Regions from separate parts of the Rossellomorea sp. LjRoot5 genome, predicted to be linked through region 1. Evidence: a T-box and tRNA genes for the amino acid it is inferred to sense, from the RefSeq annotation. Region 1 holds a T-box; the other holds one or more tRNA genes.
What was found. A T-box is a leader RNA that pairs with one kind of tRNA and senses whether it is charged. The one in region 1 lies ahead of thrS (threonine--tRNA ligase), so its partner is inferred to be a tRNA-Thr.
Positions count from the first base shown of each region.

Region 2: it has a tRNA-Thr gene. The T-box ahead of thrS (threonine--tRNA ligase) is inferred to sense a tRNA for this amino acid. The anticodon was not compared.

Region 1 covers NZ_CAXUQN020000001.1:2,455,623-2,461,102, forward strand. Annotated here, with positions in the region: gene pyrH (UMP kinase) at 64-795, opposite strand; gene thrS (threonine--tRNA ligase) at 1,027-2,229, opposite strand; T-box leader at 2,281-2,505, opposite strand; gene ACSQ2E_RS12710 (undecaprenyl-diphosphate phosphatase) at 2,833-3,654, opposite strand; gene ACSQ2E_RS12715 (YitT family protein) at 3,947-4,804, opposite strand; gene ACSQ2E_RS12720 (LytS/YhcK type 5TM receptor domain-containing protein) at 5,241-5,480, shown strand, end outside.
Region 2 covers NZ_CAXUQN020000001.1:3,234,485-3,239,964, forward strand. Annotated here, with positions in the region: gene ACSQ2E_RS16475 (ABC transporter substrate-binding protein) at 1-542, opposite strand, end outside; gene ACSQ2E_RS16480 (carbohydrate ABC transporter permease) at 625-1,452, opposite strand; gene ACSQ2E_RS16485 (carbohydrate ABC transporter permease) at 1,452-2,348, opposite strand; tRNA gene ACSQ2E_RS16490 (tRNA-Gly) at 2,825-2,898, opposite strand; tRNA gene ACSQ2E_RS16495 (tRNA-Leu) at 2,903-2,986, opposite strand; tRNA gene ACSQ2E_RS16500 (tRNA-Cys) at 2,995-3,068, opposite strand; tRNA gene ACSQ2E_RS16505 (tRNA-Gly) at 3,076-3,150, opposite strand; tRNA gene ACSQ2E_RS16510 (tRNA-Gln) at 3,155-3,226, opposite strand; tRNA gene ACSQ2E_RS16515 (tRNA-His) at 3,266-3,341, opposite strand; tRNA gene ACSQ2E_RS16520 (tRNA-Trp) at 3,353-3,426, opposite strand; tRNA gene ACSQ2E_RS16525 (tRNA-Tyr) at 3,435-3,518, opposite strand; tRNA gene ACSQ2E_RS16530 (tRNA-Thr) at 3,535-3,610, opposite strand; tRNA gene ACSQ2E_RS16535 (tRNA-Phe) at 3,625-3,700, opposite strand; tRNA gene ACSQ2E_RS16540 (tRNA-Asp) at 3,860-3,936, opposite strand; tRNA gene ACSQ2E_RS16545 (tRNA-Met) at 3,947-4,020, opposite strand; tRNA gene ACSQ2E_RS16550 (tRNA-Val) at 4,096-4,171, opposite strand; tRNA gene ACSQ2E_RS16555 (tRNA-Glu) at 4,210-4,284, opposite strand; tRNA gene ACSQ2E_RS16560 (tRNA-Ser) at 4,300-4,391, opposite strand; tRNA gene ACSQ2E_RS16565 (tRNA-Asn) at 4,398-4,472, opposite strand; rRNA gene rrf (5S ribosomal RNA) at 4,480-4,596, opposite strand; rRNA gene ACSQ2E_RS16575 (23S ribosomal RNA) at 4,895-5,480, opposite strand, start outside.

The sequences.
Region 1 (5,480 bases):
AATTCATCGCTGCTGCCATTTGTTTGTAGGGTGAATGTTCCATTGGCTTTGAAGCCCACCTTCTTATAGAAATTTTGTCTCTTCTTGATTAATCAACGTTCCCTGTTTCTGTCCAGAGCAAATTTTTTTCATGATTCCTTCCTGATTAAAGTTAAAGATATGAACAGGTAGTTTATAATCACGAGCTAGTAGGAGCGCTGACTGATCCATGACTTTGATATTGTTTAAAACCACATCATCATAGTTTAAATTCTGATACATCTTCGCCTTTTTATCTCGTTTGGGATCAGAAGTGAATACACCGTTGACTCCTTGTTTTGCTACAAGGATAGCATCACTGTTTGTTTCAATCGCACGTTGGACACTGGGATAGTCTGTAGTGACGAAAGGCTGCCCATTGCCCCCTCCGAAAATGACAATATACCCTTTGTCCAGATGATGGACTGCCCGGAGGCGGATATAAGGTTCAGCAACTGTCGAGACAGGGATTGACGTCATAACCCTTACTTCTTTGTCCGTTTTACTTTTTAATACACCTCTCAGCATCAAGCTGTTGATGATCGTTCCAAGCGTTCCGATACTATCGGCTTCCACCCTTTCAATTCCCCAGATATCTGCTAAACTCCCCCGAAAGATATTCCCTCCCCCCACTACTATTGAGACTTCGATACCCATTTCTACAATGGATAAGATTTCGCTCGCAATATGCTCAAGCTCTGCTGTTCCAAAATTATTGCCTTCGTTATCTGCCAAAGCTCCACCACTTAATTTTATTAATACTCTTTTATATCCCAAATTGATTCCTCCATGACATGAAAAAAGCCAAAAAGTAAGTGCATACTTTTTAGCTCTTGTATAGGAAAGAAGAAATAAAGCGATATTCCAGATTAAATGTGCCCATTTCTTCTCCCCCTTCAGTATATTCAGAATTTTCCTTCTGTTAGTTTATAAAAAAAACAGGAAATGGTCAAGTGAATATTGAATATTTTTCCACCATCCCCCAGCAACCAAAAGGAATCCATATGGTTACCGCATCTCCTCTTTCAATTTTTGAATAACCTCACTCACTTGAAGTACTCCCACGTTACCCTCCTTCCTTTTTCTGAGTGACACCGATTGTTGCTGGATTTCTTTATCGCCTACGACCATCATATAAGGAACTTTTTGTATCTCGGCATCCCTGATCTTCAACCCCGTTTTCTGAACTCGATCGTCCAGTTCCACCCTGAATCCTTCTCTTTCCAGGTGGGACTTTACTTCTTGGGCATAAGGGATATGAGCTTCAGAAATAGGAAGGATTTTCACTTGATGGGGAGCTAACCAAAGGGGGAAATCTCCTCCGAAATGTTCAATGATAATGGCCATGAACCGTTCGATCGACCCGTAAATGGCTCGATGGATCATGATCGGTCTCTCTACCCGGTTATCCTCACCAAAGTATTGACACTGGAATTTTTCAGGCATTTGAAAATCAAGTTGAACCGTTCCACACTGCCAGCTTCTACCCAGACAATCCAGAATGTGAAAGTCGATTTTCGGTCCGTAGAATGCTCCATCTCCATGATTGATATGATAATCGACCCCCCTGTCCTCTAATACACGTTCAAGATCCCCTTCCGCTTGATTCCATAGGTCAACAGATCCCATATAATCTTCCGGGCGAGTTGAAAGCTCCACTTTGTATTCGAAACCGAATTTCCCATAGAAACGATCAATGAGATCGAGAACTTTATGGAGCTCTGCACGAATCTGATCTTCCCTTACAAATAGATGTGCATCATCTTGAGTGAATGAACGGACTCTCAATAATCCGCTTAACGATCCTGAAAGCTCATGACGATGGACCAATCCAAGCTCCCCATATCGGATAGGTAATTCCCGGTAGCTTCTCCGTTTACTTTTATAAATCAGGACAGCTCCAGGACAGCTCATCGGCTTAATAGCATATTTCTGATCGTCCACCTCTGAGAAATACATGTTTTCATGATAATGATCCCAGTGACCTGACTTCTCCCATAATTCCTGTTTCATCATGATTGGTGTCCTGATTTCCTGATAGCCTGCCTTCAGGTGCTCTTTTTTCCAAAATTCCTCCAGCTCATTCCGCAAGAGCATCCCCTTGGGTAAAAAAAACGGCATCCCTGGTGCATCTTCCATGGAGATAAACAATTCCAGCTCTTGACCCAGTTTCCTATGATTTCTCTTTTCTACCTCTGATTGAATAGACATGTCTTTTCCTCCTTAAAAATTTGGTATATAAAAAACCGCACCCATCCCTAACCAAGGGACGAATGCGGTCGTGGTACCACCCTAATTCCGAAGGACAAAAATTCACTGGTCCCTCGCTCAAGTAAGATAACGGTTTTCCCGATTGTGGATACTGTCATTTCTCCACAATAGCTCCAAGGTGGTAAATCATTTCTCTTTCTTCAGGGCTTGCAGCCTGATGACCCTGTTCTCTGGTAAGAAAGTGGAAATGATCCGTGTCCTCTTCATAGCGCACAGCTTATTTAAAATAAAAAACCGCACTCATCCCTAACCAAGGGACGAGTGCGGTCGTGGTTCCACCCTAATTTCGAAGTGTACAATAAAACGCTTCGCTTAAGTAAGATAACGGTTTTCCCGATTATGGATACTGACCTTCTCCATAATAGCTCCGAGGTGGTAAGACATTCAATTCTCTTCGAGGGCTCTCAGCCGGTGACCCTGTTCTCTGATCAAGAAAATAGTGAATGAATCATGTCCTCTTCTTTGCTTTCATATAGTATATTCTCATTCTGAAAAAGTGTTATTGAAATTATATGGGAGTATTTTCTACCTGTCAAGTGTATATTATACAAAAATAAGTAAAATAATGCCCACCAGAATAAGGCGGTAAATAGCAAATGGGATTAACTTGACTTTATTGATCACTTTTAAGAAAAAGCGGATCGATAAATAAGCAAACAGGAATGCGCTGATGAATCCAACAAGTAAAAAAGGCATGAACTCAGCATTAAAATACATCCAGTTTTTCATCAGGGACAGTGCGCTTGCACCCAGCATGATCGGTACAGCCATAATAAAGGTGAAATCAGACGCAGCACGGTAGCTTAAGCCAAGTAATACACCACCTGATATGGTAGAACCAGACCTTGAGAAGCCCGGCCATAATGATAGACATTGTATCAGACCAATCATCAACGCTTTCTTGTGGGTGATCCCATCAACAGTTTCCACCGTCTGTACCTTTGGCCGGAACACATCGGCAGCAATCATAAGGAACGCACCTATGGCTAACCCTGCAAGGACTGTATTTAGTGAAAAGAGATGTTCATCGATATAGTCTTCGAATAGTAACCCAAGGATTACGGCCGGAAGCAACCCAACCAATATATGTGATAGTTTTAATGTTGATGATCTTTCTTCTTTACGGGAATTCATTCCTAATAAATCCTTGAATCTGTCCCGGAACACTATGACTACCGCAAGAATGGATCCAAGTTGAATGACTACTTTAAACGTATTGGCAGGATACTTCCCTAACACTTCTTTCGATTTGATCCATAGATCGTCCACCACGATCATATGGCCGGTAGAGGATACTGGAGCAAACTCCGTCAAGCCTTCTACCATACCGAGAATAAATGCTTTAATCAGTATTACGAATTCCATGGTTATGTTCTCCTCTATTGAAGATGATAATTTTTGTGCTGACTCGTTAAACGGATGTTCCTCTTTGAATGTTCGGTATCTAAAGAAAAAACGAGTCCTTTCTTCATCTCAATCTAGATAATAGTACTACAAGTACATGCGGACGACAATAAGTATATGTTCATAACCAAATACAGAAAGCCTATTAAGTGTTGGGACACATTCTGCTTGGTGGGACTTCACACATAAAAAAAGCAAAACCGGGAGTTATGCCGATTCTGCGCATTAAAATGTAGTATTTATATCGTTGGGCTCAATGGATGTCTTTTTTCTTAAACCTTCCTCCTCTTACCTCTGCGATATCAGCTATCGCCAGAAACGCGGAGGGATCATGCTCAGCTACGATGTCTTTCAACTTTGCCTCCTCAAGTCGTGTGATGACACAGAATATGACCTTTTTGTCATCTCCTGAAAAGGCGCCTTCTCCCTTTAAGTAAGTGACACCCCTGCCTAACCGATGAAGGAGGGCGTCTCCAATCTCTCCGTAATACTCACTGATGATCCATACGGATTTAGATTCATCAAGACCCTTTATCGTAATATCAATGAGCTTAAAAGCAACATAATAAGCGAGTAGAGAATACATGGCCCTATCCCAGCTGAAGACAAAGCCTGCACTGGCTAAAATGAATAGATTCACAAACATGATGATTTCCCCTACAGAGAAAGGGAGCCTTTTACTTGATAAAATGGCAAGGATTTCAGTTCCGTCCAGGGAACCTCCGTATCTGATGACCATGCCGACCCCTATACCGAGCACGATGCCTCCAAATAAGGATGCCAACAGAATATCTTGTGTAAATGCTGCGACAGGATGTAGAAAAGTTGTAGAAATCGAAAGAATGATAATGCCATAAAGCGTCGAAAATGCGAAGGTTTTACCGATTTGTTTATAACCAATGAAGAAAAAGGGGATGTTTAAGATAAAGATAAAAAGTCCCAGCTTAATGCCTGTTATGTGTGAGAGCATAATGGAAACGCCGACAATCCCTCCATCGATGACCTGATTGGGGACAAGGAAAATCTCAAGACCGATAGCCATGATAACAGCTCCTATAGTAATCAGGAACGCCCTCTTCACCACTTCTTTCAATGGGATTTTCTTATGCATGATCTTCACCTGCTGCCGTTGATGCAAGACCTGTCCTTCGATCATCTTCATTCCTCCTATTCCGTACTCAAACGCAACGGCCGAACTATTCTATGCACTTGGCAACACCAAACTATGTATCATACCCTTATCATCCAATTCCCGAAAATAAGGCCTGTATATCTTATATATTCTATTCTCCCTGCTAAATTACCTGCTTATAGAGAGGGACGGACCTTGGAACAAGTCACATTTTTGATCTCAAACTTACTTGTAACATGCTTCACCACTACATTTTATTAAAATGATTGGTTAAAAATGCAAGCAATTCAGAGGTCCGTCCCTGAAATTTGACTAAAAAGAGGAAATGAAGTATTTTTAATATTTGTATGTTCATGTGTTATCAGACAGGGAGCCTTTCGTGGCCCTTTAGTCAAATAGTGTTGGGGGCTTTTCTTTGATTACATTAATCAAAACTCTACTGGTCAATATTACGATATTATTTTCTTTTACTTATAATGCAAATGTCTTATTTCCATTCAAAGAAAAACAGGATTCTATTTTCAAACATAAAATCACGTATGGGTTGGTTGGATCATTTGGGGCACTTTTGTGCATGTTGTATCCCATCGAAACGCTTGGAGCCACCCATTTTGATTTACGAATGATTGCGATCCTGATTTCAACTATATATGCA
Region 2 (5,480 bases), 780 kb from region 1:
TTCGCAGCGTCTTTCAACTCATCAATCGTTTTAGGAGGCTCAGTGATGCCTGCTTTTTCAAATAAATCTTTGTTGTAAACAAAACCATACCCTTCCAAGTTAACTGGCATACCATAAAGCTTACCGTCCTCATCCGTCATCGGAACTTTCCCGATCGGAAGGACATGCTCTACCCATGGTTCACCAGAAAGATCCGCAAGCTTCTCTTTCCAAAGCTCTAACTCTTTGAATCCGCCATTGTTGAAAATATCCGGCTCTTCACCTGAAGCAAATTTCGCTTTAAGGGCAGCTCCGTAATCGGCACCTCCACCAACGGTTTCAAGCTTGACCTTAATGTTCGGATGCTCCGCTTCGAATTCTTTGATCATTTCTTGCAGCTGATCGGCAATTTCAACCTTGAACTGGAAGAAATTCAGCGTTACGACATCCTCACCTGAACCCGAATCTCCGCCTGAGCTGCTAGTTTTGTCTTTAGAAGAACAACCTGCAATGATTCCAAATACTAAAACCAAAGACATACACAGTAATAAAATACGTTTCATAAATGGATTGACCTCCCTGATATAAAATATTTTATATAAATTTCTGTATCAATGATAGACCATCTCGACAGAAACTTTATATCTACTTGATCGAACCTGAAGCAATCCCTTTTATGATATGCTTCTGTAAAAATAGGAAGAAGATGATGATCGGTGTGATTCCAAGCACCAATGCTGCAAGTCCCATATCCCATTGCTTCGTATACTGTGCAAAGAACGAACTGGCTGCAAGTGGGATTGTCCTCAGTTCCGCATCCTGTAAAACAAGGAGTGGAAGCAGGTAATCATTCCAGATCCATAATGTGTTCAAAATGATCACAGTAACCGTAATCGGCTTCAGTAATGGGAAGACGATTCTCCAAAATACGCCAAACTGACTGCAGCCGTCTATCATCGCTGATTCCTCGATTTCAATCGGGACGGTTTTCACAAATCCGTGAAATAAGAATAGGGAAAGTGGCACTCCGAACCCAAAGTACATGATAATGAGACCAGGAATGCTATTTGTCAGTCCCAACGTCCCCCCAACTTTCATCAAAGGGATCATCACCGTCTGGAACGGGATCACCATGGCGGATACAAAGATGACAAATAGGATTTTACTGAACTTCCCAGGTGTACGAACCATCTTCCATGCTGCCATGGAACTGATGATCACTAAACCGAGGTTACTGAAAACCGTGATGACCAGTGAATTCCAGAAAGCCCGGGGGAAATTGATGATTTCCCACACTTTTGCATAGTTGGAAAACACAAATTCTTCCGGCCATGCCGCCGCATCAATCAGAATTGCAGCGAACGGTTTCACCGAGTTGATCAATACGAAGTAAAAAGGGACAAGGAAAATGAGCCCGATCACAATCCCGATAATCTCTAATACAAATGTTCTCTTCGTATAACGATTGCCCATTATGCCTCAACCTCCTTCTTCTTCGTCACCATCACCTGGACTGTCGTAAACACAGCCACTACCACAAAGAACAGAATCGATTTCGCCGTTCCAAGTCCATAACGGTTATTCTGGAAAGCTTCCTGATAAATATTGATCGCAACGGATTGTGTAGAATTGAACGGCCCACCGCCTGTCAGCGAGATATTCAAATCGAATATTTTAAAGGCCATCGAAATCGTCAGGAAGAAACAAATCGTGAATGCCGGTAAAATCAATGGAATGATGATCTTCGTCAGGAGCGTCCAGCTCGATGCACCATCTATCTTCGCTGCTTCAAGAAGAGAATTGTCGACCCCTTGCAATGCCGCTACATAAATGACCATCATATACCCTGAGATCTGCCATGCAAATACGATGACAATACCCCAGAAAGCCGTCTTCTCATCACCAAGCCATGGCATCTTAAAGAATCCAATATCCGTCATATTCCCAAGTGACGCGAATCCCTTGACAAAGATGAACTGCCATATGAACCCGAGTAATAATCCACCAATGACGTTCGGGATAAAAAATACCGTCCTCAAGATATTTCGGGTCTTCAACGCTGCATTCAGTAAAAGAGCAAATCCGAATCCTATCAAGTTACTGATGATCACTGCCGCAAACATAAACTTCGTCGTGAACATGAATGAATTGAAAAACGTCTTATCGTCCGTGAAAATCTTCTTATAATTATCAAATCCTACCCACTCAACAACCGAACTGACACCATTCCATGAGGTAAAGGAATAATACACCCCCATTAAGAATGGAAGAATCTGAATCACTAAGAAAAATAAAAGTGCCGGTCCTACAAAGGCAGCGTACGTCAGCAAGCTCTTATACTTGAACCTTTTCTTCGTCACTGCCTTCATTTGTACATCTGGGCTTACTGGTCCAGTCTGAATCTTTGGTTCCACCCGTATCACCACCCTAACTGTGTAATCGCTTTCTTATATTATAATGGTAGCGCTTTCTCAAAAAGGGGAACTCAATTGACGAAGAAGGTGCAATATTTTGACTAGATGGGGTTTGTTTTGATGGGTGGTGGGTAAATGAAAAGGTTGGATTCCTTTGTGGTTCTGTTTGGGGAATGAGTGGGCGGTGAATCGGCTTTTTGAAAATAAAATGCTGGAATTGAAAATAAAAGTGGTGTTTTTGAAAATAAAATCGTGGAATTGAAAATAAGTGGTCCAGTTTTGAAAATAAATTGGCTTTGATCGAGAATAAATATAGTGAAGTCGATCAGATAAACGTCCATAACGGTAAAAATGATGCTGGTTAAACGTTTTTTCATAATTAAACATTAAAAAAGACTTCCTCATGAAGAGAAAGTCTGTCGTATGTAAGTTGGAGCGGGTGAAGGGAATCGAACCCTCATCATCAGCTTGGAAGGCTGAGGTTTTACCACTAAACTACACCCGCGATGTGGTACCGGTGGCCGGGATCGAACCGGCACTCCAGAGGAACACGATTTTGAGTCGTGCGCGTCTGCCAATTCCGCCACACCGGCATTACATTTGGAGGCGGCAACCGGATTTGAACCGGTGATCAGGGTTTTGCAGACCCATGCCTTACCACTTGGCTATGCCGCCTTAATATTGGAGCGGAAGACGGGATTCGAACCCGCGACCCCCACCTTGGCAAGGTGGTGTTCTACCACTGAACTACTTCCGCACTACTGGGCTAGCTGGATTCGAACCAACGCATGTCGCAGTCAAAGTGCGATGCCTTACCGCTTGGCTATAGCCCACTGATAGTATATGTCACGGAAATAAAAATGTGACTTTTATGGGGCGACTGATGGGAATCGAACCCACGAATGCCTGAACCACAATCAGGTGCGTTAACCACTTCGCCACAATCGCCATGAAATAATTGGCAGGGGTAGTAGGAATCGAACCCACACCAAAGGTTTTGGAGACCTTCGTTCTACCTTTAAACTATACCCCTAGAATAAATGGTGGAGGGGGGCAGATTCGAACTGCCGAACCCGAAGGAGCGGATTTACAGTCCGCCGCGTTTAGCCACTTCGCTACCCCTCCAGCTAAATCACTTGACTGGTGCCGGCAAGAGGACTTGAACCCCCAACCTACTGATTACAAGTCAGTTGCTCTACCAGTTGAGCTACACCGGCATCAAGTAAATAAATGGTGGCTCAGGACGGAATCGAACCGCCGACACATGGATTTTCAGTCCATTGCTCTACCAACTGAGCTACTGAGCCATATAGTTTTCGGCTTCCGCTAAGCTTCGAATCTCTTCGTCAGCTCACTCAGTCACATCCTCACGTATGTAAAATACGCTCCGGTGTTCCTTCGATCGCTTCCTCGACCTTCTCGCTTATCGAAACCCTTTTCCATTTCATGACTATCTAATATAAAAATGGCGGTCCGGACGGGACTCGAACCCGCGACCTCCTGCGTGACAGGCAGGCATTCTAACCAACTGAACTACCGGACCAAAAATGGTATTGCGGGGACAGGATTTGAACCTGTGACCTTCGGGTTATGAGCCCGACGAGCTACCGAACTGCTCCACCCCGCGACGATAAGAAATGGTAAGTTACAAATACTAATTAAGGAAGATTATTTTACTCTGCTTACGCTTCGTAAAAAATCATGGTGGAGGATGACGGGATCGAACCGCCGACCCTCTGCTTGTAAGGCAGATGCTCTCCCAGCTGAGCTAATCCTCCATATTACATGGTAAGTTCTTTTGCTTCCGCAAAAAAATTGGTGACCCATACGGGATTCGAACCCGTGTTACCGCCGTGAAAGGGCGGTGTCTTAACCGCTTGACCAATGGGCCTTACTGAAAACAAAATGGCGGAGAGCAAGGGATTTGAACCCTTGAGACAGCGTTAACCGTCTACACGATTTCCAATCGTGCTCCTTCGGCCACTCGGACAGCTCTCCATATATTGGCTCCGCAGGCAAGATTCGAACTTGCGACCGATCGGTTAACAGCCGATAGCTCTACCACTGAGCTACTGCGGAACGATATGCCTGGCGACGTCCTACTCTCACAGGGGGAGATCCCCCAACTACCATCGGCGCTGAAGAGCTTAACTTCCGTGTTCGGCATGGGAACGGGTGTGACCTCTTCGCCATAGTCACCAGACTATGTATTGTCCCTTTTTTAAGGACAAGTACTATTATATCGTGTTGATAATTTTTTTCAAGGATTTTTTTATATTTTCATATAAATTTTATTCCTTCAAAACTAGATAAAGAATTGATGTCAAGAAAGCCGAATATCGACCAATTGTTGTATCTACTATTGCAATAGATAACATTCCAGCTCCGGCGGCTAGAGACTCGAGGTCATTTCAGTTCAATCAGCTGAGGGTAAAAAACACCCTCTTCTGATTGCCCAGAAATGCTTGTCGTCTCTGTTCAAGCCGCCTCCGCTTTATAGTTTGGTTAAGTCCTCGATCGATTAGTATCAGTCAACTCCACATGTCGCCATGCTTCCATCTCTGACCTATCTACCTAGTCATCTTCTAGGGATCTTACTCACTTACGTGATGGGAAATCTCATCTCGAGGGGGGCTTCATGCTTAGATGCTTTCAGCACTTATCCCTTCCGCACATAGCTACCCAGCGATGCCTTTGGCAAGACAACTGGTACACCAGCGGTGCGTCCATCCCGGTCCTCTCGTACTAAGGACAGCTCCTCTCAAATTTCCTGCGCCCACGACGGATAGGGACCGAACTGTCTCACGACGTTCTGAACCCAGCTCGCGTACCGCTTTAATGGGCGAACAGCCCAACCCTTGGGACCGACTACAGCCCCAGGATGCGATGAGCCGACATCGAGGTGCCAAACCTCCCCGTCGATGTGGACTCTTGGGGGAGATAAGCCTGTTATCCCCGGGGTAGCTTTTATCCGTTGAGCGATGGCCCTTCCATGCGGAACCACCGGATCACTAAGCCCGACTTTCGTCCCTGCTCGACTTGTAGGTCTCGCAGTCAAGCTCCCTTGTGCCTTTACACTCTGCGAAT